2 regions of the Streptomyces sp. NPDC058470 genome follow, and region 1 is predicted to be linked to the other one. Evidence: riboswitches for the same ligand, from Rfam matches in the RefSeq annotation. Region 1 holds a riboswitch; the other holds the start of a gene.
What was found. A riboswitch is a leader RNA that binds a small molecule or an ion and turns the genes downstream of it on or off. The one in region 1 is predicted to bind glycine.
Positions count from the first base shown of each region.

Region 1 (14,497 bases):
CACCCGCACCGAGGTACTGGACGCCGTACGCCGACGGGTGGGACGCACCCTGGATCCGGCCGTGACCGGCGAGGAGCTCGTCCCGGCCGTGGTCCCCGCGTTCGCCGACATCGCGATCGTGGAGGTGGTGGAGGCCGTGATCCGCGGCGACGACCCGCCGCAGGCCCCACTGCCCGCGAGCACGCCCCTGATGCGCACCGCGTTCCGCAGCAGCCGAGCGCAGCCCCCGCAGGCCCATCCGGTGGGAGACGTCCGCCGCCTACCGGCGCCGACCCCCTTCACCCAAGCCCTGGCCGACCTGCGCCCCCGCGTGGTCGCGCTCCATCCGACCGCACCGTGGCTCTCCGTCGATCCTCCGCGCGCTGAGGCCATCCACTCATCCGGAGCCCATTCCCTCCTCGTCGTCCCGCTGGCACTGCGCGACTCGGCCCTCGGCGTGGTCAGCCTGTACCGCACCGGAAACTCTCCCCCCTTCGACGAAGGCGACCGGGAGCTCGCGGTCGAGCTGGCCACACACACGGCGCTGTGCATCGACAACGCGCGGCGCTACACACGCGAGCACACGGTCGCCGCCACGGTCCAGCGCCAGCTGCTGCCCCGCCGCCCGGTGACCCACCCGTCGCTGGAGACCGCCTACCTCACCATCACCGGCGCCGATCCAGGCGCCTGGTACGACACCATCGCCCTGTCCGGCGCCCGCACCGCCCTCGTCGTCGGCAAGGTGTCGGGACGCGGTCTGAACGCGGCCGCGACCATGGGGCAGCTGCGCACCGCCGTACGCTCCCTGTCCGCGTTCGACCTCGCCCCCGACGAGCTCCTCGCCCGTCTGCACCACACGGCGGGACAGCTCGCCGCCGAACGGTCACATCTCCCGTTCGGCGATCCGCTGCGCCGCGAGGCACTCACCGCCGACTGCGTGTACGCCGTGCACGACCCCCTTACCGGCACGTGCACGATGGCGGCAGGTGGCCAACTGGCTCCCCTCGTCGTGCGCCCCGACCGCACGGTCACCGGCCCCGGCGCACCTGCCGGGCCACGGCTGGGCACGACGGAGGGCGCGCCCTTCGCCGCCGTCGACATCGAGGTGCCGGACGGCAGCGTCCTGGTGTTCACGAGTGATCCGCTGCTCACCGCGTATCTCGCCGAGCCGTCAGGGCCGTTGCCGACGGCGCCGGACTACCGCGAGCGCCCGCTCCAGGACCTCTGCGACGCCCTCGTCTACGCGCTCCCGGCAGGTCTGGGCGCGGGCGACGCCGCGATGATCGTCGCGCGCACCCGGTCCTTCCCCCCGGACCGGATCGCCGCGTGGCCGCTCGACGCCGACCCCGCGGCCGTGGCGCTCGCCCGACACCGCACGCGCGGGCAGCTCGCCGCGTGGCAGGTGGACGACGAGACAGCCTTCAACACCCAGCTCATCGTCAGCGAACTCGTCACCAACGCGGTCAAGTACGGCAGCCCACCGCTTGAGCTCCGCCTGATCCATGACCGCACCCTCACCTGCGAGGTACGGGACGCCGGCGCGGCCGCGCCACACCTGCGCCACGCCGGTACGGTCGACGAGGACGGACGCGGTCTCTTCATCACCGCGCAGCTCGCACAGACGTGGGGCACCCGTTACACGGCCCCGGGCAAGACGATCTGGACCGAACAGGCGCTGCCCCGCGCCGGACCCGACGGCGCGCACTGACCAGCCGGTGCAAACCCGGCGACGCCGCCGGACTTGGTCCGCGTCAGGACACTCCGGCCGGACCAGCGACCCCGCCCACCCAAAACCGGGCCAGCACAACGGAATTGGCCTTGGCCGACCCTTTCGCGGAGCGGCTAGCGTCGCTCCCATGCGGATTCGAATCGTCGACGCCTTCACCGACCGCCCCTTCGCCGGCAACCCGGCCGGAGTCCTCATCCTCGACCTGGCCCCTTCATCCCCTTCATCCCCTTCATCTTCATCCCCGTCCTTTCCGTCCTTCCCGTCCTTCCCGGACGACGCCTGGCTCCAGGACGTGGCGCGGGAGGTCAACCACGCCGAGACGGCGTTCGCCCACCGCCTTCCTCAGGGCGCCGAGGCCGACTGGGCGCTGCGCTGGTTCACACCCGTCACCGAGGTCGCGATGTGCGGGCACGCGACGCTGGCGACCGCCCACGTGCTGCACACCACGGCTGCCCACGAGGGCCCCGTACGGTTCGCCACGCTCAGCGGCGTCCTCATCGCCACGCCCCACGAGGACGGTTCCATCACGCTGGACTTCCCCACCGCGCCGCTCACCCCGGTCGAGATCCCGGAAGGCGTCGCCGAAGCCCTCGGCGCCGAGCCGCTCACGGTCTTCGACACCGGCCCGAACATCGGCGACCTGGTGATCGAGGTCGCCGACGAGAAGACGGTCCGCGGCCTGGCCCCCGACCACCGAGCTCTGGCGCGATACTCGAAGCGCGGCATCATCGCGACCGCCCGCGCCGAAGAACCCTCCCGGGGCTACGACTTCGTCTCCCGCTGCTTCTTCCCGAACGTCGGCATCGACGAGGACCCGGTCACCGGCAGCGCCCACACAGCCCTCGCGCCCTACTGGTCCGAACGCCTCGGCCGCCCCGACCTCACCGGCCTGCAGGCCTCCGCCCGCTCCGGCCTCGTCCACACCGAACTGCGCGGCGACCGCACGCTCCTCAGCGGCCGCTCGGTCACGGTCATCGACGGCGAGCTACTCGCCTGACAGCACAGAAAGGGGCGTACGAGATTGCCGTACGCCCCTCCACGATCCCCGCACGCCCATCAGCGCCGGCTCATGCCGTCGGCAGCCAGCTCACCTTCCCGGCCAGCAGCGCGTAGCCCACGAATGCCCCGATGTCGAGCAGCGAGTGCGCCACCACCAGCGGCCCGACGCGCCCCCAACGCCGGTACAGGTAGACGAAGACCACGCCCATCGCCATGTTGCCGATGAACCCGCCGATGCCTTGGTAGAGGTGGTACGAACCGCGCAGCACCGCGCTCGCCACCAGCGCGGTGACCGGCGTCCAGCCCAACTGGCCGAGGCGGCGCAGCAGATACCCGACGACGATCACCTCTTCCAGGACCGCGTTCTGGATCGCGGACATGATCAGCACGGGGTACTTCCACCACACGTCCGGCAGCGCTTCGGGCACCACCGTGAGGTTGGCGCCGAAGCCCCGGGCCGCCAGATAGAAGGCGATGCCCGTGCTGCCGATCAGCGCCGCGATCACGGCCCCGCGCCCGAGGTCCGGCCACGGGCGCGTGCGGTCGAAGCCGATCACGCGCAGCCCCTCGCGCTCTCTCAGCAGGAAGTGCGCAACGAGCGCGACCGGCACCAGCGCCGACGCGATTCCGAAGAGCTGCCAGGCCAGATCCAGCCAGGGACGCCCGGGCGCGGCCGAGGCGTTGAGGGTGGCCGCCTGGTCCTTGAGCCCCCCTGGCTTGGTGGCCGACCCGACAAAGCTGATCAGCGCGGAAACCCCGCTCGCACCGAGCGAGAGTCCCAGGACGAGCAGCGTCTCGTCCCGGAGAATTCGTCGGGTCAGCCCCTTCATCGGAAAGGAATCGGCCACCGACACTGCCTCCACCTGCACTCCCGCCTCCAGTTGAGTAATCCCGCCTCTTCCCCATCTTCGCCCCGCTAGGGTCTCGAAAGAAGTTACGAAGATCGTGCGCGACTGGCCGTCGGGGGGACGGACGCCGTACGGGGCGTACCTCCCCTTTTACCTGCCTTGCGACCGTTTCACGGCTCAAGGCTCAACAGGGAGGCACCACCTTCATGGGACGTCACAGCTTGCCCGACGAGTACGGGGCGGGCACCGCCGACCCCCGACCACGCGCGCGCCGTCGCACAGTGGCCATCGCGACGGCGCTCGTACTCACGGTGGCGGGGGGCACGGCAGCCGCGGCCCGCGGTGGCCTGCTCTCCTTCGGCTCCTCCTGCCAGGACGACGCGGTGCACGTCGACATCGCCGTATCCCCGGACCTGGCCCCCGCTCTTACGGCTACGGCGGACTACGCCCGTGAGCGCGACATCACCTCGGACGGCCGCTGCCTCGACGTCAGGGTGACCGCTCGCGAGTCGTACAAGGTCGCCGACGCGCTGCTGACCGGCAAGAAGTCCGACGTCCAGGCGTGGGTGCCCGACTCGAACCTGTGGGTGCAGCGCGTCACCGGGGACAACGACGCGACCCAGGTGAGCGACGTCGGCAACGTCGCGTCGTCGCCGGTCGGCGTTGCGATGGTCCCGACGGCCGCCACATCGCTGGGCTGGCCCCAGAAGACGTACACCTGGACCGAGTTGGCCGGCGCCGCGATGACGAGCGACCGCCTGAAGCTCGGGGCCGCCGACCCGGCGCGCAGCGCGACCGGCCTGCTCGCGCTGACGCAGCTGAGCACCGCGGCGGGGCAGACCGAGGGCGGCGACACCCAGGCGGCCGCCATGGCCGAGGCGCTCTCGCAGCGCACCTCCGACAGCGACAGCCAGGTCCTGGACACACTCCCCCGCGACTCCTCAGGCACCGAGCAGGGCAACCCGAAACGGAATCAGGCCCTGATCCTCTCCGAGCAGGCGGCCTTCGCCCACAACTCCTCGGACGAGACTCCCGACAGCCTCGACCTCTTCTACCCCAAGGACGGATCGCCGCAGCTCGACTACCCGTTCACCCTGGTCGACGAGGTGCGGCTGAGCACCGACGAGAGCCGCGCGGCCCTGCGGTTCATGGCCCTGCTGGGCGAGCCCGAAACCCAGAAGATCCTGGAGAAGCACGGGTTCCGCACCGACGACGAGAACCCCTCGGCCGCACTGGTCTCCGCGGCGGGCGGCCGCGCCCCCCAGCCTTTCGCACGTGTAGCGGCCGAACCGGCCTCGGCGAAGGCGATCGAGGAAGCCCTCGGCATGTGGACGATCACGGTGCAGAGCGCCCGCATCACCACGGTCGTCGACGCCTCCGCGTCCATGACCGAGCCGGTGCCGGGCACCGACCAGTCCCGTATGGACGTCACCAAGGCCTCCCTGCTACAGGCCCTCGCCGCCTTCACCCCGGAGGACGAGATCGGGCTGTGGAGGTTCTCCACCCGTCTCGACGGCAACCGGGACTACCAGGTGGTCGTGCCGACCGAACGGCTCGGCGACGCCGTGGGCGACGGCACCCAGCGGGACAAACTGTCGGCCGCGTTCAGCGCCCTGGAGCCCGTCCCGGGTGGGGCGACCGGCCTGTACGACACCACGCTCGCCGCATATCAGGCGGCCACGTCCTCCTACGAGGAGGAGAAGTTCAACGCGCTGGTCCTGCTGACCGACGGCGTCAACCAGGACCCCGGAAGCATTTCACGCTCGGCCCTCGTCACCAGCTTGCAGGAGCTCACCACCCCGGAGCGCCCGGTGCTGCTGATCGCGATCGCGGTCGGCCCGGACGCCGACCAGGAGGAGGTCGAGGAGATCGCCGAGGCGACCGGCGGCTCCGGTCACCAGGTCAACGACCCGTCGCAGATCCACTCGGTGATCCTCCAGGCGATCGTGGAGGCGGGCAGCCAAGGGTGACGCCCACCACCACTCCGGGACCCCCGCCCCTCAGCTCAACGAAGTGGCCATCGTGAAGGCAGGCAGCCAAAGCTGACGCCCACCACCACTCCAGGACCCCCACCCCTCAGCCCAGCGAAGCCGGCTCCGGCAAGCCCACCGGCCAGGTGTGCACGGGCTCCCCGAGATGCATCAACTCGCCGTAGCGCCGCGTGGTCGCGGCCAGCGCGACATCCCGCCCGAGCCCCTTCTCCAGGGCCCGGTGGAAGGTCGCCGCCTGCCAGCTCGCCCCGTTGACCCGCAGTCGGCAGCGCTCCTCGATGACGCCCAGGTAGAGGTCCCGGTCGGCGGGCTCGACCCCCCACGCGTCCAGTCCCGCCGCGGCGAGCGGCAGCAGCTCGTCCCGCACCAGGGCGACGGCCTCGACCTCGTGCGTCCCGCCGTACCGGCCGCGCCTGGGCCACTCCAGGCGCGCGTCGATGCCATGGCGGCAGGCGGCGTCGAAGTTGGCGGCTGCCGACGCGAAGGGCAGCCGCGTCCACACGGGCCGCGGCTCCTCGGCGAGCGCGCGGACGAGCCCGTAGTAGAAGGCGGCGTTGGCGATGACGTCGGTGACGGTGGGGCCTGCCGGCAGCACGCGGTTCTCGACGCGCAGATGCGGGACGCCGTCGGCGACGCCGTACACGGGCCGGTTCCAGCGGTACACCGTGCCGTTGTGCAGCACGAGTTCGGCGAGCTTGGGGATGCCGCCGGCGTCGAGGACACCGAGCGGGTCCTCCTCGTCGCAGAGGGGCAGCAGCGGCGGGAAGAAGCGCAGGTTCTCCGCGAAGAGGTCGTACGCGGACGAGATCCACTGTTCCCCGAACCAGGTGCGCGGCCGCACCCCCTGCGCCTGCAACTCGGGCGGCCGGGTGTCGGTGGACTGCTGGAACAGCGGGGGCCGCGACTCGCTCCACAGCTCGTGACCGAAGAGGAAGGGCGAGTTGGCGCCGACCGCGACCTGCGCCGCGGCGACCGCCTGCGCCGCGTTCCACACGTCGGCGAACCGCCCCGGGGTGACCTGGAGGTGCAACTGCACGGAGGTGCAGGCCGCTTCGGGCGCGATGGACTTCGACGTACAGACGAGGCGCTCCACCCCCTCGATGTCGAGCGTGAAATCCTCGCCTCGGGCGGCGACAATCTGGTCGTTGAGGAGGGTGTAGCGGTCGCCGTCCGAGAGGTTCGAGGAGACCAGGTCGTCCTGGGCGAGCGTCGGCAGAATCCCGATCATCACGATTCCGGCGTCGACTTCCTTCGCCTTCCTGTGGGCGTATGCGAGGGAGGTACGCAACTCCTCGGCCAGCTGGTCGAATACTCGCCCACCCAATCTGTGTGGGGCTATGTTGACTTCCAGGTTGAACATGGCGAGTTCTGTTTGGAAATCGCGGCTCGCTATCCTTTCGAGTACTTGCGCGTTCATCATTCTGGGCGTGCCGTCGGTCCCTGCGAGATTCAACTCGATCTCCAGGCCCATGAGGTTCTTCGGGCGATCGAACCGCTCCTCCGCCAGCAGCCGCGCCAGCCCCGTCAGACACTGCCGGAGCTTGTCGCGATAGTGCCGGCGATCGGACAGGTCGAACAGTTCTGCCTCGACCTTCTCTCCCATCGAAGCGTCCTTCCTCGGATGGGCAGGCCGATACTCCGGCCTCTGGCGTCCCGGGTCACCGGGGATAATGCCCAGGCAACGCGATCGATAACGTCCTGGAGGCGCCCGCCGCCCGCTACTCTGGACTCGAGTACCCACAGGCACATTCACCAGGCATGAACCAGTGCCCAGTTTCGTCCGACGCGATGTCGTGAAAAACGCCGACGAGAATCGGCCGACCGCTCCGACGAAGCATTCCGAGGTCATCGCCGCGCTTTCACGCAGAACCAGGATAAACCTCTCGTTTCGCCGACCGAATAGTGCCTTGCCCTTCATATGTGGGACGACTAGACGAAACACCGCGTGAACACGTCTCGTATAAACTTCGCGAACGAGGCAGAGAGTTGGCGCTCGCGGTCCTAGGTCCTGCTGTCCAGGTGCCACGCGGCAGGCGACACATTGTCGGCGGATCCAGATCCCTCGCCCCTTCGGCCCCGAGAGCTGACAACGCCGTCCGCCCCCTCCCTCGCGCCACCGTGCCTGTCGAACGAGAGGCGACCCATCATGCCGCTGCATCTACCCCCGGCTCCCGCGCCAGCCCTGCGCTCCGTCCTCACGGCACTCGGTTCCCCCACCGCCGTCCGGGAGGCGCGTACGCCGTCCCTCCGTATGGCACAGGGACCCGTCACACCCGAACTCCCGCTCCCCGTACACATCCTGGACCGCATCACGCCCGCGGGCGCGTACGCCACCCGGCTCACCGGGTGGCGCTTCCTGATCCGCTGCGGCGACCGCATGGTCGCCGCGGCCGACACCATGCTGACCCCCGACGGCTGGGCCTTCTCGCGCTTCTTCGAGGGCCCGTACATCGCCGCCACCGAACGCGCGCTGCGACAGGCCGAGGCCATGAAACAGTCCTACCAGGCCCGTCTGCTCTCCGTGCCGGAGCTGTACATGCTCACGCTCTGGCTGCACGGCGACACCACCGCGGACGGCGCCACCGGCCACCCCGCCGCCACCGATATCCTGGTCCCGCTGGCACCGGCCCCACCCGGCATCGCAGCGCACCGCCCACACCGCGTCGCCGAGCTCCTGCCGGTCCTCACCCACCGGCTCACTCCCACGCCTCTGCTCAGCTCACCCGCATAGCACTCTCGCCAGCGTCCGTGCCCCGCCGCCGTCCTTCCGGCAGCGGGGCACGTCGCTCGTTCGGGCCCCATACCGCTCGTACGAGGGAAAACACATCCCGCGCCCGACCGGACTAGCCCCATCCGGCCACCGCGAACCACCCGAAAAGACGGCACAGTTGGAATGAACCGTCCGCACGGGTGATGCGTCATCAACCTGTGAGGAGCGCTGCCGCTAAATCCCTGCGGATTGACGCCCGTAGGGCAACACTGGGTTCCAAACCACACATCAACGGGGGGCGGCCATGACCACATCGAGCCGCGGGACAGACACCACAGCCATCACTCACCTCTCAACCCAGCGAAAGATCCCACCAATGTGCCAGCACAAGACGCCGTGCCCGACAGCCGAATCCGCCGACCGGGAGTCCGCCCGCCTCGTGGCGCACCACCCGGAGCAGGGGTGGAGCCTGCTGTGCAACGGCGTGCTGCTCTTCGAGGACACCGGTGAGCTCCTGCCGGACGGCCAGATCATCGCCCCGCACCGCCCGCTGGGCAGCGAGCACGTGATGACGGCGGCCTGAACCGCACAACCGGGTGGCTGCGGCAGAGCCGCCCAGTACATAGAGGGGCCGGCCCGGAGACGCATTCTCCGAACCGGCCCCGACGCATGTCCAAGGGTGATTACTCCCCGTAGCCGTCCAGTCCCTCTCGCTGATCGGTCCCCGTACAGGTCCAGGTCCTGGCGCTGATCAGTCCCCGTAGCGGTGTCGGTCCTGGCGCTGATCAGCCCTCGTAGGCATCCGGTCCCCGACCGCCGACCAGTCCAGTCCCCATACGCGTCCAGGCCCGACCGCCGATCAGTCCTCGTAGGCGTCCAGCGGCGGGCAGGAGCAGACCAGGTTCCGGTCGCCGTACGCCTGGTCGATCCGGCGCACCGGCGGCCAGTACTTGTCCGCGACCGAGACACCGGCCGGGAAGACGGCCTCCTCACGGCTGTAACCGTGCTCCCACTGCCCGCCGAGCGAGGCGGCGGTGTGCGGAGCGTTGCGCAGCGGGTTGTCGTCCGCCGCCCACTCACCCGAGCCGACCTTCTCGACCTCCGCACGGATGGCGATCATCGCCTCGCAGAAGCGGTCGAGCTCGACCAGGTCCTCGGACTCGGTCGGCTCGATCATCAGCGTGCCGGCCACCGGGAACGACATCGTCGGCGCGTGGAACCCGTAGTCGATCAGGCGCTTGGCGATGTCGTCGACACTCACACCGGTCGCCTTGGTCAACGGTCGCAGGTCGATGATGCACTCGTGCGCGACGAGCCCGCCGGGACCGGTGTAGAGCACCGGGTAGTGCGGCTCCAGGCGCTTCGCGATGTAGTTCGCGGAGAGCACGGCCACCTGCGTGGCCCGCTTCAGCCCCTCGCCGCCCATGAGCCGGACGTACGCCCACGAGATCGGCAGGATGCCCGCGGAACCCCACGGAGCGGCCGAGATCGGGCCGACGCCGGTCTCGGGCCCGGCCGCCGGCTGCAAGGGGTGGTTGGGCAGGTACGGCGCCAGGTGCGCGCGCACCCCGACCGGACCGACGCCCGGACCGCCGCCGCCGTGCGGGATGCAGAAGGTCTTGTGCAGGTTGAGGTGCGAGACGTCACCGCCGAAGTGCCCCGGCTTGGCAAGCCCCACCAGGGCGTTGAGGTTGGCGCCGTCCACATACACCTGGCCGCCCGCCTCGTGGACCTGGGCACAGATGTCGGCGACGTGCTCCTCGAAGACGCCATGCGTCGAGGGGTACGTGATCATCAGCACGGACAGTTCGTCGCGGTGCTGCTCGATCTTGGCACGCAGATCCTCGACGTCGATCTCGCCGTCGTCCGCCGTCTTCACGACGACGACCTTCATGCCGGCCATCACGGCGCTCGCCGCATTCGTGCCGTGCGCGGAGGACGGGATCAGGCACACGGTGCGCTGCTCGTCACCGTTCCCGCGGTGGTATCCCCGTACGGCGAGCAGCCCGGCGAGCTCACCCTGCGAACCGGCGTTGGGCTGCAGCGACACCTTGTCGTACCCGGTGACCTCGGCGAGCCGCTCCTCCAGCTCATGGATGAGCGTGAGGTAGCCCTGCGCCTGCTCGGCGGGCGCGAAGGGGTGCAACTGCCCGAACTCGGGCCAGGTGACCGGTTCCATCTCGGTCGTCGCGTTGAGCTTCATTGTGCAGGAGCCCAGCGGGATCATGCCGCGGTCGAGCGCGTAGTCACGGTCGGAGAGCCTGCGCAGGTAGCGCAGCATCGCCGTCTCGGAGCGGTACTGGTGGAACACCGGGTGCGTGAGGTACTCGTCGGTGCGCAGCAGCGCGGTCGGAAGAGTGTCCTCGGCGGTCGAGTCCAGCGCCTCGACATCGCCCTCGACGCCGAACGCGGTCCACACGGCGGCGAGTTGCCTGCGTGTGGTGGTCTCGTCGCACGAGATCGACACCCGGTCGGCGTCCACGAGGCGCAGGTTGACCCCCTGGTCGCGCGCGCCGGCCAGTATCTCGGCGGCCCGGCCCGGGACGCGCACGGTCAACGTGTCGAAGTAGGCACCGTGGACGACCTCGACTCCGCCCGCCTTCAGCCCGTCGGCGAGGATCGTCGCGTACCGGTGCGTCCGCCGCGCGATCGTCTTCAGTCCCTCAGGACCGTGGTAGACGGCGTACATGCCGGCCATCACGGCGAGCAGCACCTGAGCGGTACAGATGTTGCTCGTCGCCTTCTCACGACGGATGTGCTGCTCCCGCGTCTGCAGAGCAAGCCGGTACGCCTTGTGCCCGTCCGCGTCGACGGACACGCCCACCAGCCGGCCCGGCAGGCTGCGCGCGAACTTCTCGCGCACCGCCATGTACCCGGCGTGCGGACCGCCGAAGGCCATCGGCACCCCGAACCGCTGCGTCGTACCGACCGCGATGTCCGCGCCCAGCTCACCCGGCGAGGTCAGCAGGGTCAGGGCCAGCAGGTCGGCGGCGACGGTGACGACCGCACCCAGCTCGTGCGCCTGCTCGATGAGCGGCTTGATGTCGCGTACGACACCGGAGGCGCCCGGGTACTGGGTCAGCACGCCGTTGATCTCACGCCCGGCGATCTCGGCGGGGATGCCCGCGCTCAGGTCGGCGAGGACGACCTCGACGCCGGTCGGCTCGGCGCGGGTCCGGATGACCGCGACGGTCTGCGGCATCACGTCCGCGTCGACCAGGAAGAGACCCTTCTTGTTCTTCCCCATGCGCCGGGACAGCGCCATCGCCTCGGCGGCCGCGGTGCTCTCGTCGAGCAGCGAGGCACCGGACGTCGGCAGCCCGGTCAGCTCGGCGACGACAGTCTGGAAGTTCAGCAGCGCTTCGAGGCGGCCCTGCGAGATCTCCGGCTGATACGGCGTGTACGCGGTGTACCAGGCCGGGCTCTCCATGACGTTCCGCAGGATCACCGGCGGAGTGAAGGTCCCGTAGTAACCGAGCCCGATCATCGAGTCGAGCACCTGGTTACGGTCCGCGAGGGTGCGCAGCTCGGCCAGTACCTCGGCCTCGGTGCGTGCGCCCGGCAGCTCCAGCGCCTCGGCGTTCTTGATCACGTCGGGCACCGCGGTGGCGGTGAGCTCGTCGAGCGAGCCGTATCCGACCTGCGCGAGCATCTTGGCCCGGGCTTCGGTGTCGGGCCCGATGTGGCGCTGCTCGAAGGGGATTCCCTGTTCGAGTTCGGAGAGCGGAATGCGAGGGGCGGTCATTGCGGAGGCCTCCTGGTCTGACGCGACCTTCGAGGGGCACCCCGGCACGGGTACCCCGACGGCCTCCCCCTCTGTCATCTCAACCTGAGAGTTTCACCGGCCCGCCCGCCCGCTGCGACCCGACTTTCACCGTCGGTGAGAGCGGGAGCCGTCGTCGGCACCCGCTCTGCTTTCCAGAGTGACCTCGTCCGTGCGGTACGTGGGCCTGAGAGATTCCGGGGAGGATTTGCTCCTTCGGCGCCCTCCGATGGTGTCTTGAGGACTCTCCCGCACAGGGTCAGCAGCCGCTGCCAGCCTACCAGCGAGGACAACTCCCGAGCCTTCGAGTGGCCACCTTCCTGAATCTGCTCTTTTGTAGTGCTTACGGATGAGTTGCGACCAAATGGAGGGCAACGTGCAGACCGACATCGATCCGCGCAACCTGATCGGCCGCAAGGCATTCGACCGCAATGGCGCCAAGATCGGCACGATCGACGAGGTCTACCTCGACGACGCGACCGGGGTCCCGGAGTGGGCGGCCATACGCACGGGACTGTTCAGCAGGGACGCCTTCGTGCCCCTGGAGCCCAGCGAACTCGTCGAAGGCACGCTGCACATCCCCTTCGAGCGGGCGCTGATCAAGGACGCGCCCGACTTCGGCGTCGGCCGCCACCTCTCCCCCGAGCAGGAACTCCAGCTCTACCACCACTACGGCCTCGACGTGTCATCCCCGCCTCCCGCACCGGACCGCGACTTCGGCCGCCTGGCGGGCACGGACGAAGCCTGAAGCCGCGCTCCACCCCCTCTAGGCAAAGCCCGCAGCTCAACCTTCACGGTGATGGCCGACGGTCTCCGCCACCAAGGGCAACGGCTCCGCCGGCTCCAGCCCCGGATCGTCGGCACGGAACGTCCGTACCCGCCCGGGCTCGGAGTACGGCGTCTCGAACCGAACGGTGACCCGCCCGAGCCCGCTGCCCTGCACCCACCCGTGCCCGAACTCGGCGTGCCGCACATCGTGCCCCGCGGACCACCGCCGCTCAGTCAGCGGCACCTGCTCCTCGACGGCCCCCTCCGCCACCTCCTCCTCCATGTGCTCCTGCGCCGCCAGCTCCCCCGCGGCAGCCTGCGCCTGCGCGAACAGGTCCTCCTGCGTGTAGTCGGCCAGCCCTGAGACACCCACACCGAGCAGCCGTACGCCACCGGTCGTGTCCACCGACTCAAGGAGCCGGGCGGCCGCCTCCCGCACCACCCCGGGGTCGTCCGTGGGCCCCCGTAGCGTCTCGGACCGGGTCAGCGTCGAGAAGTCGTACCTCCGCACCTTCAGCACGATGGTGCGCCCCGACAGCCCGGCTCCACGCAACCGCTGCACACACCGGTCGGCGAGCCGCTGCACCTCCAGACCGACCCGCACCCGGTCATGGATGTCCACGTCGTACGTGTCCTCGACGGACACCGACTTGGTCTCCCGCTCGGCGACCACGGGCCGGTCGTCGCGCGCCAGCGCCATCGCGTACAGCGCGTGCCCGTGGGACTTCCCCAGCAGACGTACGAGCTCGTCCTCGCCCGCCTCGGCGAGCTCCTGGACGGTGGTGATCCCGGCCCGCCGCAGATGGTCCCCCGTCGCCGGCCCGACGCCCGGCAGCGTCCGCACCGGCATGGGTCCCAGCAGCGCACGCTCGGTCCCCGGCTCTATCAGCACCAGACCATCGGGTTTGGCCTGCTCCGAGGCGATCTTCGCGAGCATCTTGGAAGCGGCGAGCCCCACCGATCCGGTGAGCCCGGTGACGGCCCGGATGTCCGCGCGCAGCTTCACTCCGGTCAGCCGCGCCGACGCCTCGTCCCAGGCCGCTTCCCCTGCCTCCAGATCGACGAACGCCTCGTCCAGGCTCAGCGGCTCCACCAGCGGCGACAGGGCCTGCAGCAGCCCCATCACCTGCTCGCTGACCTCTCGGTAGATCCCGAAGCGCGGCACGAGATACGCGGCGTTCGGCGCGAGCCGGCGTGCCTGGGCCATGGGCATCGCCGAGTGCACCCCGAAGACCCGTGCCTCGTACGAGCACGTGGAGACGACCCCACGTGGTCCGAGCCCGCCCACGACGACCGCTTTCCCGCGCAGGCTCGGCTTGGACGCCTGCTCCGCCGAGGCGAAGAAGGCATCCATGTCCAGATGCAGGATCGTGGGCGCTGTTCTCACATCTCCGATGCTGCCCTACGCCACTGACAATGCCCCGGCAAGCCGGGGCACCATCAGCCTCTTCCGCTCTACAGATCCTCAGACCGCGCGATTGCGCCTTCGTGCCAGCTCGTCGGAGGGGTTGTTCCTCACCAGCGTCTCGCCGGTGTCCACACGCTCCCCTTGCAGCTGCGAGAGCGCACCCTCGACATCCCGCCACACCACGCCCACGGCGATCCCGAAGACCCCCTGGCCGCCCTGGAGCAGCGCGTGGACCTCGTCGGGGGATGTGCACTCGTAGACCGTGGCGCCGTCGCTCATCAGCGTCATCCGCTCCAGATCCC
Region 1 covers NZ_JBHXMF010000051.1:42,806-57,302, forward strand. The annotation lists gene ACFWP7_RS31425 (SpoIIE family protein phosphatase) at 1-1,687, shown strand, start outside; gene ACFWP7_RS31430 (PhzF family phenazine biosynthesis protein) at 1,836-2,705, shown strand; gene ACFWP7_RS31435 (CPBP family intramembrane glutamic endopeptidase) at 2,776-3,576, opposite strand; gene ACFWP7_RS31440 (substrate-binding and VWA domain-containing protein) at 3,762-5,525, shown strand; gene ACFWP7_RS31445 (glutamate--cysteine ligase) at 5,632-7,149, opposite strand; gene ACFWP7_RS31450 (hypothetical protein) at 7,693-8,277, shown strand; gene ACFWP7_RS31455 (DUF5999 family protein) at 8,633-8,839, shown strand; gene gcvP (aminomethyl-transferring glycine dehydrogenase) at 9,116-12,001, opposite strand; glycine riboswitch at 12,185-12,281, opposite strand; gene ACFWP7_RS31465 (PRC-barrel domain-containing protein) at 12,396-12,767, shown strand; gene ACFWP7_RS31470 (DNA polymerase IV) at 12,804-14,174, opposite strand; gene ACFWP7_RS31475 (MerR family transcriptional regulator) at 14,253-14,497, opposite strand, start outside.

Region 2 (14,497 bases), on a different contig from region 1:
CTGGCCCTTGACGGGGATGAGCCGCTCGGACGTCTCCCGGTCGATACGCGGCATCGAGCCGAGCAGACCCCAGGTGTAGGGGTGCTGCGGCCGCTCGAAGATCGTGTCGACCGGACCGCGCTCCGCGCACCGGCCGCCGTACATCACCAGGACGTCGTCGGCGATCTCGGCGACCACGCCCAGGTCGTGGGTGATGAGGACGACGGCGGAGCCGAACTCCTTCTGCAGATCGCGGATGAGGTCGAGGATCTGCGCCTGGACGGTCACGTCCAGGGCGGTCGTCGGCTCGTCCGCGATGAGCAGCTCGGGGTTGTTGACGAGCGCCATGGCGATCATCGCGCGCTGGCGCATACCGCCGGAGAACTCGTGCGGGTAGCTGTCGACGCGCTTGCCGGGCTCGGGGATGCCGACCCGGTCGAGCATCTCGATGGCCCGCCTGCGCGCGGTCTTCTTGTTGACCTTGTGGTGGACGCGGTACGCCTCCACGATCTGGTTGCCGATCGTGTAGTACGGGTGCATCGCGGAGAGCGGGTCCTGGAAGATCATCGACATCTCGCGGCCGCGGAGCTTGCGCACCTCGTCCGGGTCGGCGCCGACCAGTTCCTTGCCGTCAAGCCAGATCTCGCCGGACATCCGGACGTTCTTGCCGCCCGCGCCCAACCGGTGCAGACCCATGATCGCCAGCGAGGTGACGGACTTCCCGGAGCCCGACTCGCCCACGATGGAAAGGGTCTTGCCCTTCTCCAGCGAGAAGCTGAGCCCGTCGACGGACTTGACCAGGCCGTCGTCGGTCGGGAAGTGCACCTTGAGGTCGCGTACTTCGAGGAAGGCGCTCGGCGCGTCGGAGCGCGCGGTGACGGGTTCGCCTACCGCGGCGCCGGTCTTGGACAGTTCGGTCACGAGAGCCTCACCCGCGGGTCGGCGGCTGCGTAGAGCAGGTCCACCAGAAGATTTGCGATCACGACGAAGAAGGCGGCGAGCAGGGTCACGCCGAGGATCGGGGGCAGGTCGTTGTCCTGGATGGACTTCACCGCGTACTCACCGATGCCGTGCAGGGAGAACACGTACTCGGTGATCAGCGCACCGCCGAGCAGCAGACCGAGGTCCATGCCGAAGATGGTGATGATCGGTGTCAGCGCGGCCCGCAGCCCGTGCCGGACCACGACCTTGCGCTCGCGCAGGCCCTTGGCGCGTGCCGTGCGGATGTAGTCCTCGTTCATCGTCTCCAGCATGCCGGACCGCGTGAGCCGCGCGTAGATGGCGGAGTAGAGGAGAGCGAGCGAGCACCACGCCGGGAAGAGGGTGTTGGCCCACTGCGCGGGGTTCTCGGTGAACGGGACGTAGGTGCGGCCGAAGATCGGCCACTGGAAGGTGAAGAGCAGCAGCGCGAGGTTGCCGGTGAAGAACATGGGCAGCGAGACGCCGGCGAGGGCGATGCCCATGAAGGTGCGGTCGAGGAGCGAGCGCGGCTTGAGTGCGGAGACCACACCGGCCGTGACACCGGACACCAGCCAGAGCACGGCGGCTCCGACGGCCAGCGAGATCGTCACTGGAAGGCGGGAGGTGAGCTGTGGCCAGACCGCGACGTGGGTCTTGAAGGAGTAGCCGAAGCAGGGCGCGTCGCAGTGCGCCGTGGTGGGGCCGAGGTCATAGGTGGCTCCGACCACGATCCCCTTGATGAAGTGCCAGAACTGGACGTAGAGGGGCTGGTCCAGTCCGAGGTTGTGCTTGACCGCGGCGATGTCGGCCGCCGACGGGTTCTTCCCGATGTACTGCTGGGCCAACGAGTCGACGGTCTGACCGGCGAACCGCGGCAGCACGAAGAAGATGCCGAAGGTGACCGCGGTGACGATCAGCAGCAGGATCACCGCTGCGACCGTCCGACGGAGGATGTACGAGATCACGGGGACCGGCCTGGTGCCCACGGGCTGCGAAGCCCGCGGGCACCAATGCCTTCACCTGCCTTCCGGGGCTACTTCTTGGTCGTGCCGATGTTGAGGTAGTCGTACTGACCGCTGAAGGCCGCCGTGGAGACCAGGTTGGTGAAGTTGGCCGGGCGGTACAGCAGGACCTTGAAGTAGGTCAGCGGAACGAGAGCCGCCTCCTCCATGGCCTTCTTGTCGACCTCGGTGTACAAGGCGTCACGTGCGGCCTTGTCCTCCGTGCCGATCGCCTTCACCAGCAGCGCGTCGACGTCCGCGTTGTCGAGCTGCGAGAGGTTGGTGTTGCCGGACTCGCCGATCGCGTCACCGTTCAGGATCTGCTGCAGGAAGCCGTAGCCGGACGGCCAGTCGGAACCCCACTGCATCATCATCAGACCGATGTTGTTCTTCTTGTCGAACTCGGGGACACCCGCGTTGTCGGTGAAGTACTTGCCCGACGGGTACTGCTTCAGGCTGGCGTTGATCCCGACGGCCTTGAGCGAGTTGATGATCGCGGTGGCCGCGTCGATCTCCTGCGGACGGTCGCTGCGCGCGGAGATGTTCGTGTTGATCGTCGTCTTACCGCAGGCCGTCAGCTGCTCCTTGGCCTTGGTCACGTCGCCCTTGTTGCCGGCGGAGGCGTAGATGTCCGACTTCTCGTAGCCCGGGATGTCCGGCGGGAGGACGGTGGTGGCGATGTCACCGCGGATCGGGCCGCCCTCGGCGGTCTGCACCGAGACCTTGTCGATCGCGTACTCGACGGCCTTGCGGCAGGCGACGTTGTCGAACGGCGCGAGCTTGGTGTTGATCGCCATGTAGACGAGACGGCCACCGTAGGTGTTGTCGGTGTTGGCCTTCAGGTCGGCGGAGTTGACCACCTTCGCCTGCGTCGCGGCCTGGACACCCGTACCGCCCAGGTCGATGGCGTCACCGGCCATGACGTCCTGGTCGATCGTCTCGGCGTTGACCTTCAGCTTGACGACGATCTTGTCCGGGTACTGCTTGCGCAGCGGGTCGGTCTTCGCGTCCCAGTTCTCGTTGCGGACGAGGGTGACCTGCTTGCCCTCCTCGTAGCTCTCGAACTTGTACGAGCCCGAGGACACGATGTTCTTGACGTAGTCGACGCCGGTGTCCTTGGCCTGCGGCACCGGAGCCGTCTGCGGCGTGGCGACCAGGTAGTCGAACTCCTGGAAGGCGGTGTTCAGGTGGAAGACGACCGTGGTGTCGTCCGGCGTCTCGATCGACGACAGACCCTCGGCGCTCTTGTCCTTGTAGGGACCCTTGTAGGCGTCGCCGCCCTCGAGGAACTGCTGGAAGTAGTTCGGGCCGAGGGAGAGCACGTCACGCGCGAAGTTGGAGCGCTCCACGGCGTACTTCACGTCCTTCGACGTGATCGCCGTGCCGTCCTGGTACTTCAGGCCCGAGCGCAGCTTGTACGTCCAGGTCTTGCCGCCGTCGCTCGGCACGCCCGCGCTCGCGGCGAGGTCCGGGACCAGCTCGTTGCCCTTTTCGCCCGGAGCGGGGTTGAAGGTCATCAGCGGGCGGGCGTACAGACGGCTGAGGTTGTACATGTACGCGTAGTACGTGTTGCCCGGGTCGAACGAGTCCGGGACATCGGAGTACTCGTACGTGACCGTCCCACCCTTCTGGGTGGAGGCGTTGACGACGTCCTTGGTCGCTGCGTTGGCCCCAGCTGAGTTCGTGTCGTCGTTCGTGTTGTCATCGGCCTTGCTGCAGCCTGCGAGTAGCAGACTCACACTGCCGATGGCCGCAACTGCGGCCAGCGCTGACCTTCGCATGATGTTCGGGTCCCCTCCATTGTCGGAAACTTGTTGGGCACTCGCCGCTACCGCAAGTCAGCGGCTGCGCGGGTCGAGAGCGTCGCGGAGACCGTCGCCGAGCAGGTTGAACGCCAGCACGGTGACGAAGATCGCGAGGCCGGGCACGATCATGAACTGCGGATCGACCTCGTAATAGGTGACGGCCTCGCTGAGCATGCCTCCCCATGACGCCTGCGGGGGCTGGATGCCGACGCCCAGGAAGCTCAGGCTGGCCTCGAAGAGGATGTTGGTCGGGATGAGCAGCGTCGAGTAGACGATGATCGGGCCGACCAGGTTCGGGAGCAGCTCTCGGAAGAGGATGTACGGCCCCCTCGCGCCCATCCCTCGGGAGGCGTCGACGAACTCGCGCTCCCGCAGGGCCAGGGTCTGGCCGCGGACGATGCGTCCCAGGTAGGGCCAATTGAAGAAGCCGATGATGAAGATCAGCACGCTGATGTGCAGCGGTAGCCCTTCCAGGCCGAACGCGCCGCCCTGCAGCGTCGCGGAGATCGCGATGGCGAAGAGCAACAGCGGGAAGGCCAGGAAGGTGTCCATCAGCCGGCTGATGATCGAGTCGACCCGTCCGCCGTAGTAACCGGCGACCACTCCGAGGATCGTGCCGATCACGTTCGAGAGGATCGTGGCTCCGAAGGCGACGACCAGCGAGACCCAGGAGCCTTCCAGGATGCGGGTGGCGATGTCGCGCCCGAACTTCGGCTCCACTCCGAGCGGGTGCGCCCAGCTCATCCCGCCGAAATCACCCAGGGGCAGCGAGGTGTTGGGGTCGATCAGGTCCTGGTTGAAGGCGTTCGGGTCGAGTCCGAACACCGCCTGGATGGGGCGCGAGAGCGCCGCCACCAGGATGAGCAGCACGACGATGACACCGCCGACGACCGCCACCTTGTCGCGCTTGAAGCGCGTCCAGGCGATCTGCCCCAGGGAACGGCCCTCGATCTGCCCCTTGTCGACACCGGCCAGCACAGCCTCCGGCTGTACTCCCGTTTCCGACCCGGTGGTCTCGATCGGTGCGGTCACAATGACCCGACCCCTCTGACCGGTGGTAACCGGCCTACGCCTGCCGCTGTCTGCGGCTTGGTTCACTTGCATGCCGGGAACGGCCGCAGATGGTGCGGCCTGGAAACCCGGGCTGTTACGACGACTTGCACTCACTCACAGGATCGAGGACCCCATGTCTGACACGGGAGTCTTCATGGCCGCCACGATCACGTGCCAGGTCTGACGGCGAAAGTATGCGCAACCGTGATGCGGTTAAGTGGATTCCGTTATCCGAACAGTGGGTAACGCGGGGCGGACAGGGGGCAGTTGGGGCGGAAAGGGCCATGGGACGCTCTTTCGGCTGGTGTCAGCCTCAAAGGGGACATCCAACCCTTACGCCTGCCGACCCGCAGGTCAGACGCAAGATCACGACATGCGGAGATCAGGACATGGCGGGGCGAGGACGGGTTTCGCTGTGGAACAGGGATCAGTATGACCGGGACTGCGGATAGCCGTAGCCACCGGCCACCGGTGCCTGCGCCGGAGCCGCGTGCGCCTCGCGGTCGTAGAAGGGCCGCGCGTGGGACCGCAGCCACATCGCCACCGGGTCGTATTCGTCGGACATCGCGACGGTCGAGACGGGCAGCCCGTCCGGCACAGCGCCGATCGACTGCTGCATCATCGCCCGCACCGAGTCGACGGCCGGCGGCGAGGTGTCGTACACATCGAGGCCGATGGCCAGGTAGGGCGCCCCGAGCGCGGGCTGTACCCAGGCCCGGCGCAGCGAGCGCACGGCGGACGTGCGGTGCGCGTTCTGTGTGAGCAGGGCGTAGAACTGCGGGATCTCGATGCCCGGCTCGGAGAGCCTGAGCGGGCCCGCGGGCTGGCGCTCCAGGCCCGTGGCGATACGGCGCAGATCGAGCCAGGGGATGCCGACGCCGCCGCCGGGGGCGTGCGGGTTCAGCCAGAGACCGAACTGGTCGGGGTACAGGGTGCGGGCGACGTCGAGGCCGTCCACCACCTCGTACGAACGGTTCCAGCCGCTGGCCGAGAGCTCCTGGGCGGAGGTCACACAGGGTGCGTACCCGAAGCCGTCCACCTGCATGTTTCCGTACTGTGCGTCCGGGGAGCCGGACTGGCCGTGCCAGAGCAGCATCCAGACCTGGCCTGCCGACGGGGCCGCGAGCGCGCGAAGGAGCGCCTCGTAGGCGTCGTAACGCCCGGGCGTCACCTGGCGCAGCATGTGCTCGACCTGCCCGGCCGCGGTGCCGCTGGCGCTCACCTGTACCGCCCCTTCGCGAAGTTGCCCCGGATATGAAACCAGCTTAAGCGGCGACCCTGACACCGGCGCGGGACGCTCCGCTGGAAAGCCGCATGAGAGCTGGGGACTTGCTGCCGTACCGCGACCGCGGGGCGGTCGCTCGCGCCTCTTTTGGGCGCCCTCAGTGGCCGTGCTGGTAGAAGGGCCGCACCCGCTCGCGCATCCAGTCGCCCACCGGGTCCTGGGTGATGTCCAGGAGGACGAGGTTCACGGGGCGGTCGACCGGGACCCGGCCCAGCGCACGGCCCAGCGCGTCCAGGGGGAGCGTGCGGGCCTCGCCCTCCCACAGGGAGAGTTCGACGCCGATGAACATCACGGGCGAGCCGCCCTCGATGCCGGCCAGGCAGCGGCGGGCGGTCAGCACGACGCCGGTCCCGGCGAACTCGGCGGAGGCGGCGGACAGGAAGTCCACCGGGTCGTCCTGCCAGTCGGGCTCGAAGAGCCGCACCCGGCCGCCGCTCGCGGATCCGTCCAGCGGCGTATGCCCGGCGCGGCACAGCTCGGCGACCGCGAGGGGCGGCAGCGGTACGCCGACCACACCGTCCGGGTTGACCACGATGCCGGCCTGCGGGGGCAGCCCGCGGGCGAACTCGACGGCGGGCGCGATCGTGAACGACATGTGCCCGCCGGTGACCTGGCGGAACTGCTCCTCGGAGCTGAAGACGGGGACGTACGCCTGGCCCGCGATCTCCAGCGTGGGAAGGTCGAGCGGGCCGCTGTGCGGGCCGCCGCCGTTCGGCAGCGGGACCCAGACGAAGCTGCGGCCGAGGACCTCGACGATGCGGGCACCCGACGAGGGCCCCGCGGGCACGCCGAGGGACGCCGCGAGCACCTCCTCCAGCTCGTTGCCCGGCCATCCGCCGTGCGGATGGGGGTGGGCCTGCGCCGGGAGGCCGGGGAAGTCGGGGAATTGCGGGAAGTCCATCTGTCTACCGCCTGCTGTGAACCACTGTTCCGGTGTTCGGGTGTTCCGGCTGGCTAGGTTAGTGGGCTTGTACGCAGTCTCGGCCGCTTCGGCGGTTCCCAGCCACTCCCCCCGCCCCTCTCAGCCACCGAAGTCGATCCGGCGCAGCACGTCCGCCGCGTCGCGGTCGACGAGCACCGCGGAACCGCAGCCCTCCGGCAGGTCGCCCTTCTCGACGGAGCGCAGCAGCCGGGCGACCGCGCCGCGGTGGCGGGTGAACGCGTACCGCGAGACGCCGCGGCCGCGCTCGCGCTGACCGTCGAGCGCCGTGCCCGGTGTGACGTCGAGCAGCAGCAGGTGCAGCGCGCCGCCGCGGCGGCGGGCCTCGCGCGCGAGCCAGCGGCGGACCCAGGCCTGCGTACCGCAGTCGTGTACGACGACTCCGGCGCCGGAGCGCAACGCGCGGTGCAGGCCCGTGTAGTGGGCGAGGCGGACGAGGGGGCGGTAGACCGCGTACGGGAGCCAGCGGGACATCCATCCGTCCCAGCGGTCGCGGGTGTCCTGCGAGTCGACGCGCGGGCCCGAGACGGCGCGGCGCATCAGGGTCGACTTGCCGCTGCCGGGGAGTCCGGTGACCACCACGACGTCGGAACTGCCGAAGTGCAGGCCGTGCGGGCTGTGTCCCGCGCGGTCCCTGAGGTCGCGGACGACAGCCGTCGGGAGCGGGTGGCACACCTCCCGGGCCGGGGCACCGGGCTGCTTGGGCAGCGCGAGGCCCGCCGTCGTCGCGTACGCCGTGGTCCTGTTCACCGTGACCGTCCTCCCCATGGGTCTGGAGACCCATCCCCGCCGAGTGTAAAGAGAAGGTAATGCGCGGTGCTTCCTGTTTCCGTAATCGGACTGCCACAGGCTGGTTACAGGTCGCTGCAGGACGTCACTGTAAGGCGCCGTGAGTCACTGCGGGTCGCTGTGAGGGTGCGTTCGAAGGTGCCCCTCCCGTGTCCCCGGGATGCGTGCAATGATGTGCGCGCCAACTGCATACCGGCCGCTTGAATCCGCGCGGGAGAGTCCCGGGGGCATGTCGCCCCGGGCGCCGAAGGAGCAAGTCCCTCCCTTGAATCTCTCAGGCCCCGTACCGCGCGGGCGAGGCACATCTGAAAAGCGGGCCGCCGACCAGTGGCCCCACCCAAGGTGCAAGTCATGACCACCGTTTCGCGGGGTCGTGATGAACCTCTCAGGTTCCGATGACAGATGGGGAGGAACGACCTCGCCGTCATGCCTTGGGAGCCCCACCGATGAGCAGCAACGCACCCCGTCACACCGCGCTCGATGCCCTGCATCGCTCGCTCGGCGCGACGATGACCGACTTCGCGGGCTGGGACATGCCCCTGCGCTACGGCTCCGAACGCGACGAGCACCTCGCCGTCCGTACGAAGGCCGGCCTCTTCGACCTCTCGCACATGGGAGAGATCACGGTCGGCGGGCCCCAGGCCGCCGCGCTCCTCAACCACGCACTGGTCGGCAACATCGCCTCGGTCGGTGTCGGCCGCGCCCGCTACACGATGATCTGCCGGGCGGACGGCGGCATCCTCGACGACCTGATCGTGTACCGCCTTCAGGAACACGAGTACATGGTTGTCGCCAACGCCTCCAACGCCCAGGTCGTGCTGGACGCCCTCGTGGAGCGTTCGGCGGGCTTCGACGCCGTCGTGCGGGACGACCGTGACGCGTACGCGCTGATCGCCGTTCAGGGCCCGGAGTCCCCCGGCATCCTCAGGTCCCTCACCGACGCCGACCTCGACGGCCTGAAGTACTACGCGGGTCTGCCCGGCACGGTCGCGGGCGTCCCCGCCCTCATCGCCCGCACCGGCTACACCGGCGAGGACGGCTTCGAGCTGTTCGTCTCCCCCGGCGACGCCGAGAAGGTGTGGCAGGCGCTGACCGAGGCGGGCGCCCCGTACGGGCTCATCCCGTGCGGTCTGTCCTGCCGGGACACCCTGCGCCTGGAGGCGGGCATGCCGCTGTACGGGCATGAGCTGAGCACCTCGCTCACCCCCTTCGACGCCGGCCTCGGCCGGGTCGTGAAGTTCGAGAAGGAGGGTGACTTCGTGGGGCGCGAGGCGCTCTCCGAAGCCGCCGCGGCGGCTGTCGAGAACCCGCCGCGGGTGCTCGTCGGTCTGATCGCCGAGGGCCGTCGCGTCCCTCGCGCGGGGTACGCCGTCGTCGCCGACGGCAAGGTCGTCGGCGAGGTCACCTCGGGCGCCCCGTCCCCGACGCTGGGCAAGCCGATCGCGATGGCCTACGTCGACGCCGCGCACTCCGCTCCGGGTACCGCCGGAGTCGGTGTGGACATCCGGGGCAGCCACGAGCCGTACGAGGTCGTGGCGCTGCCGTTCTACAAGCGCCAGAAGTGAGACTGGCCCACAGGCCGGGCTTCGGGCTCCACGGTCGACAGAAGCGACACCGGGGCACACATCGGACAACCAGCCCGGCCGTACCTGCCGGACGTGCCACCGGGCACACATCCGCCCAGCTCATCACCCCTCCCCCCGTCATCAGCACTCCCCCGCGTACAGGAGAATTCAGGACATGAGCAACCCCCAGCAGCTGCGCTACAGCAAGGAGCACGAGTGGCTGTCGGTCGCCGAGGACGGCGTCTCGACGGTCGGCATCACCGAGTTCGCGGCCAACGCGCTCGGCGATGTCGTCTACGCCCAGCTTCCGGAGGTCGGTGACACGGTGACCGCGGGCGAGTCCTGCGGTGAGCTGGAGTCGACCAAGTCGGTGAGTGACCTGTACGCGCCGGTCACCGGCGAGATCGTGGAGTTCAACCAGGACGTGGTGGACGACCCCGCCCTGGTCAACTCGGCCCCCTTCGACGGCGGCTGGCTGTTCAAGGTGCGCATCGCGGACGAGCCGGACGACCTGCTCTCCGCCGACGAGTACACCGCTTTCACCGCCGGCTGAGGAGTCGTAGCCCCATGTCTGAACCCAAGTCGCTTCTGAACACCTCTCTCCACGAACTCGACCCGGACGTCGCCGCCGCCGTCGACGCCGAGCTGCTCCGCCAGCAGTCCACCCTCGAGATGATCGCCTCGGAGAACTTCGCTCCGGTCGCGGTCATGGAGGCCCAGGGCTCGGTCCTGACCAACAAGTACGCCGAGGGCTACCCCGGCCGCCGCTACTACGGCGGCTGTGAGCACGTCGATGTCATCGAGCAGATCGCCATCGACCGCGTCAAGGCGCTCTTCGGTGCCGAGCACGCCAACGTGCAGCCCCACTCGGGCGCCCAGGCCAACGCGGCCGCGATGTTCGCGCTGATCAAGCCGGGCGACACGATCATGGGTCTGAACCTCGCGCACGGCGGGCACCTGACCCACGGCATGAAGATCAACTTCTCCGGCAAGCTCTACAACGTGGTCGCCTACCACGTGGACGACGCCACCGGCCAGGTCGACATGGCCGAGGTCGAGAAGCTCGCCAAGGAGTCCCAGCCGAAGCTGATCGTGGCCGGCTGGTCGGCGTACCCGCGTCAGCTCGACTTCGCCGAGTTCCGCCGGATCGCGGACGAGGTCGGCGCGTACCTGATGGTCGACATGGCGCACTTCGCCGGTCTGGTGGCGGCGGGCCTGCACCCCAACCCCGTACCGCACGCCCATGTCGTCACGACCACCACCCACAAGACGCTGGGCGGCCCGCGCGGTGGCGTGATCCTGTCCACGGCCGAGCTCGCCAAGAAGATCAACTCGGCGGTCTTCCCGGGCCAGCAGGGCGGTCCGCTGGAGCATGTGATCGCCGCCAAGGCCGTCTCCTTCAAGGTCGCCGCGACGGACGAGTTCAAGGAGCGCCAGCAGCGGACCCTTGACGGTGCGCGGATCCTGGCGGAGCGGCTGGTCCAGGACGACGTGACGTCGGCCGGTGTCTCGGTGCTCTCCGGCGGCACGGACGTGCACCTCGTCCTGGTCGACCTGCGCAACGCCGAGCTCGACGGACAGCAGGCCGAGGACCGTCTCCACGAGGTCGGCATCACGGTCAACCGCAACGCCGTCCCGAACGACCCGCGTCCGCCGATGGTGACCTCGGGTCTCCGTATCGGTACGCCGGCTCTGGCGACCCGCGGCTTCACGACCGAGGACTTCGCCGAGGTCGCGGACATCATCGCGGAAGCCCTCAAGGCGCCGTCTCCCTTCGGGGCGGCCGACGCGGACTCACTGAGGACCCGGGTGTCCGCGCTGGCGGACAAGCACCCGCTGTATCCCGGCCTGTAGAAGTTCGTACGGCTTCACGCGTTTCCTGCGTTTCGTCATCGGATTCGCCTGGAACGTACGTTTCTTCGGGGCGCCGCGCACACTGGATGACAGCTGTGGGCGGCGCCCGCCCCTTGCACCACCCCTGTTTTGCCTGCTTTGAGGAGCTCCCGTGGCCATCTCGGTCTTCGACCTGTTCTCGATCGGCATCGGCCCGTCCAGCTCCCACACGGTGGGCCCGATGCGCGCGGCACGCATGTTCGCCCGGCGCCTGCGCAACGAGGCCGTGCTGGACTCGGTGGTGTCGATACGTGCCGAGCTGTACGGCTCCCTGGGCGCGACCGGCCACGGGCACGGCACCCCCAAGGCGGTGCTGCTCGGTCTGGAGGGCGCCTCACCGCGGACGGTGGACGTGGAGGGAGCCGACGGCCGGGTCGAGGAGATCAGGTCGGCGGGCCGCCTGAAGCTGCTGGGCGAGCACGAGATCGACTTCTCCTTCTCCGACGACCTGATCCTGCACCGCCGCAAGACGCTGCCGTACCACGCGAACGGCATGACGGTCTTCGCGTACGGCGCCTCGGGCGAACCCGTGCTGGAAAAGACGTACTACTCGGTCGGCGGCGGCTTCGTGGTCGACGACGACGCGGTGGGCGAGGACCGCATCAAGCTGGACGACACGGTCCTCAAGTACCCCTTCCGTACGGGCGACGAGCTGCTGCGGCTGACCCGCGAGACCGGTCTGTCGATCTCCGCGCTGATGCTGGAGAACGAGCGGGCCTGGCGGACGGAGGAGGAGATCCGCGAGGGCCTCCTCGCGATCTGGCGCGTCATGCAGGCATGCACCTCGCGCGGCATGTCCCGCGAGGGCATCCTGCCGGGCGGTCTCAAGGTCCGCCGCCGCGCGGCCATGTCCGCGCGCCAACTCCGCGCCGAGGGCGACCCGTTGGCCCACGCCATGGAGTGGATCACCCTCTACGCGATGGCGGTGAACGAGGAGAACGCGGCGGGCGGCCGGGTCGTCACGGCCCCGACGAACGGCGCGGCCGGCATCATCCCGGCGGTCCTGCACTACTACATCAACTTCGTGCCCGGCGCCGACGAGGAGGGAGTCGTACGTTTCCTGCTCGCGGCCGGAGCCATCGGCATGCTCTTCAAGGAGAACGCGTCCATCTCCGGCGCCGAGGTCGGCTGCCAGGGCGAGGTCGGCTCGGCCTGCTCGATGGCCGCCGGCGCCTTCGCCGAGGTCCTCGGCGGCAGCCCCGAACAGGTCGAGAACGCCGCCGAGATCGGCATGGAGCACAACCTCGGCCTCACCTGCGACCCGGTCGGCGGCCTCGTCCAGATCCCCTGCATCGAGCGCAACGGCATGGCCGCGGTCAAGGCCGTAACAGCGGCGAAAATGGCCATGCGCGGCGACGGCTCCCACAAGGTCTCCCTCGACAAGGTCATCAAGACCATGAAGGAGACAGGCGCGGACATGAGCGTCAAGTACAAGGAGACGGCGCGGGGCGGCCTCGCGGTGAACATCATCGAGTGCTGAGGGGACGAGCCCTGATCAGCGCGTTCGCGAGAACGTATGGCATCGATCCCCTGAGCAGCCCGCAGCGACGGCCCGCAGCGTGGTCGACACGATGCGCCACCGCGGCCGCGGCCGTGGCCGCATCGATGAGACCTTCGCGCCATCCGCACCCGGCCGCCACCTGCGCCGAAGCGGCCGTTGCAGGGTCGGCGAACTCCAGGGCATCGCACGCGAGTTGGACACTCTTGCCGCCATCCGTCCCGCCGTCGGGGCGGTGCTTGTGTGATGACCGGCCCGCAGCTGCTCGGCCCGAGGGCCGCCGACGAAATGCCCAGCGGTGCGCCGATGACGCGACCCGGCAGCGGACAGCCGCGGCCCGGGTGCCGCGGTCAGTCGATGTTGCCCTCCGCGGAGGGCAGGAGGACGCGGATCCTCGCGCCTCCGAGGCCACCCTCGCCCGGGGGCTGGTCCGCGTGCGCGGTGACGGATCCGCCGTGGTGGGCCACTACGTGGCTGACGATGGCCAGCCCGAGCCCGGAACCACCGGTGTCGCGGGAACGGGCCTCGTCCAGCCGCGTGAAGCGTTCGAACACCCGCTCCCGATCGGCGGCCGGGATACCCGCCCCGTCGTCACTGACCGTCAGCTCGATCTCCCCCTCCCGGCGGCCCAGCTCGATCCGGATCCGGCCGGCGGCGTGCCGGCGGGCGTTGTCGAGCAGGTTGACCACCACGCGGCGCAGGGCGTCGGCATCACCGCGGACCCGCCCGGCGGACACCGAACTCGCGTCGATACCGGCGCCGGTCAGCGCGTGCCGGCGTCTGACCTCTCCCAGCACCACCTCGTCCAGGTCCACGACGTCGTGGGACCAGCGCGGTGCGGGATTCTCGCTGCGGGCCAGGGCGAGCAGCCCTTCCACAAGATCGTGCAGTCGCTCGACGTCGTCCAGCAACGCGGCGGCGACCGGGCGGTCCCGTTCCGGATCCGGATAGTGGACCAGAACCTCCAACTGGGCCCGGATCGCGGTCAGCGGACTGCGCAGTTCATGGGCGGCATCGGCGACGAACCGACGCTGCGTCACGGACGCCGCCTCCAGGCGTGCCAGCATTTCGTTGAGGGTGACCGCGAGGGCGTGGATCTCGTCGCGGGACGCCGGCAGACCCAGGCGGCGGTGCAGATCCGTGTCGCTGATGTCCATGGCGTGGCGTCGCAGCGTCTCCACCGGCCGCAGCGTACGTCCCGCCGTGTGCCACACCGTCCAGGCCACCAGCACGATGAACGCCGGGCAGCCGATCACCAGACCGATCGTCAGTGTGTGTTCGGTGCGCTCCGCCTGACCGAGTGACACGGCGGCGATGACGGTGACGTCCTCGCCTCGCAGGCTCGCCGTCCGGACGGCGACCCGGAAGTCGCCGCCGTCCCCGATGCTCAGGTCCTCCAGCGTCATCGCGTGTCCCGCGCGCAGGGGGGCGGGCAGCGGGTACGGGAAGTGCCCGGCCACCGAAGGGTCGCTGCCGACGTACGAACTGGCCAGCATGCGGCCCGAGGAGTCGAGGACCTCCGTCACGTCCACGTCCGCGCCGTTCGACGGAATGATGGTGTGGAGCCGGTCCCGCTCGACGAGCGAGACAACGTCGTCGACGTGCTGCCGTGCCGTCGTGTCGAGCCCGCTCACCATGGAGTGCTCGAGCCAGAGGAGCAGCCCCACGCCCGCCAGTCCCAGGGAGGCGGCGACGATCGCGGTGGCGACGAGAGTCACGCGGAGCCGCA
Region 2 covers NZ_JBHXMF010000033.1:42,218-56,714, forward strand. The annotation lists gene ACFWP7_RS23935 (ABC transporter ATP-binding protein) at 1-900, opposite strand, end outside; gene ACFWP7_RS23940 (ABC transporter permease) at 897-1,904, opposite strand; gene ACFWP7_RS23945 (ABC transporter substrate-binding protein) at 1,973-3,721, opposite strand; gene ACFWP7_RS23950 (ABC transporter permease) at 3,779-4,777, opposite strand; gene ACFWP7_RS23955 (enhanced serine sensitivity protein SseB C-terminal domain-containing protein) at 5,226-6,020, opposite strand; gene ACFWP7_RS23960 (enhanced serine sensitivity protein SseB) at 6,181-6,984, opposite strand; gene ACFWP7_RS23965 (AAA family ATPase) at 7,105-7,773, opposite strand; glycine riboswitch at 8,014-8,111, shown strand; gene gcvT (glycine cleavage system aminomethyltransferase GcvT) at 8,259-9,377, shown strand; gene gcvH (glycine cleavage system protein GcvH) at 9,553-9,930, shown strand; gene glyA (serine hydroxymethyltransferase) at 9,945-11,231, shown strand; gene ACFWP7_RS23985 (L-serine ammonia-lyase) at 11,383-12,750, shown strand; gene ACFWP7_RS23990 (hypothetical protein) at 12,830-13,015, shown strand; gene ACFWP7_RS23995 (sensor histidine kinase) at 13,119-14,497, opposite strand, start outside.
Region 2: linked by a shared signal. The riboswitch ahead of gcvT (glycine cleavage system aminomethyltransferase GcvT) and the one ahead of gcvP (aminomethyl-transferring glycine dehydrogenase) in region 1 are both predicted to bind glycine.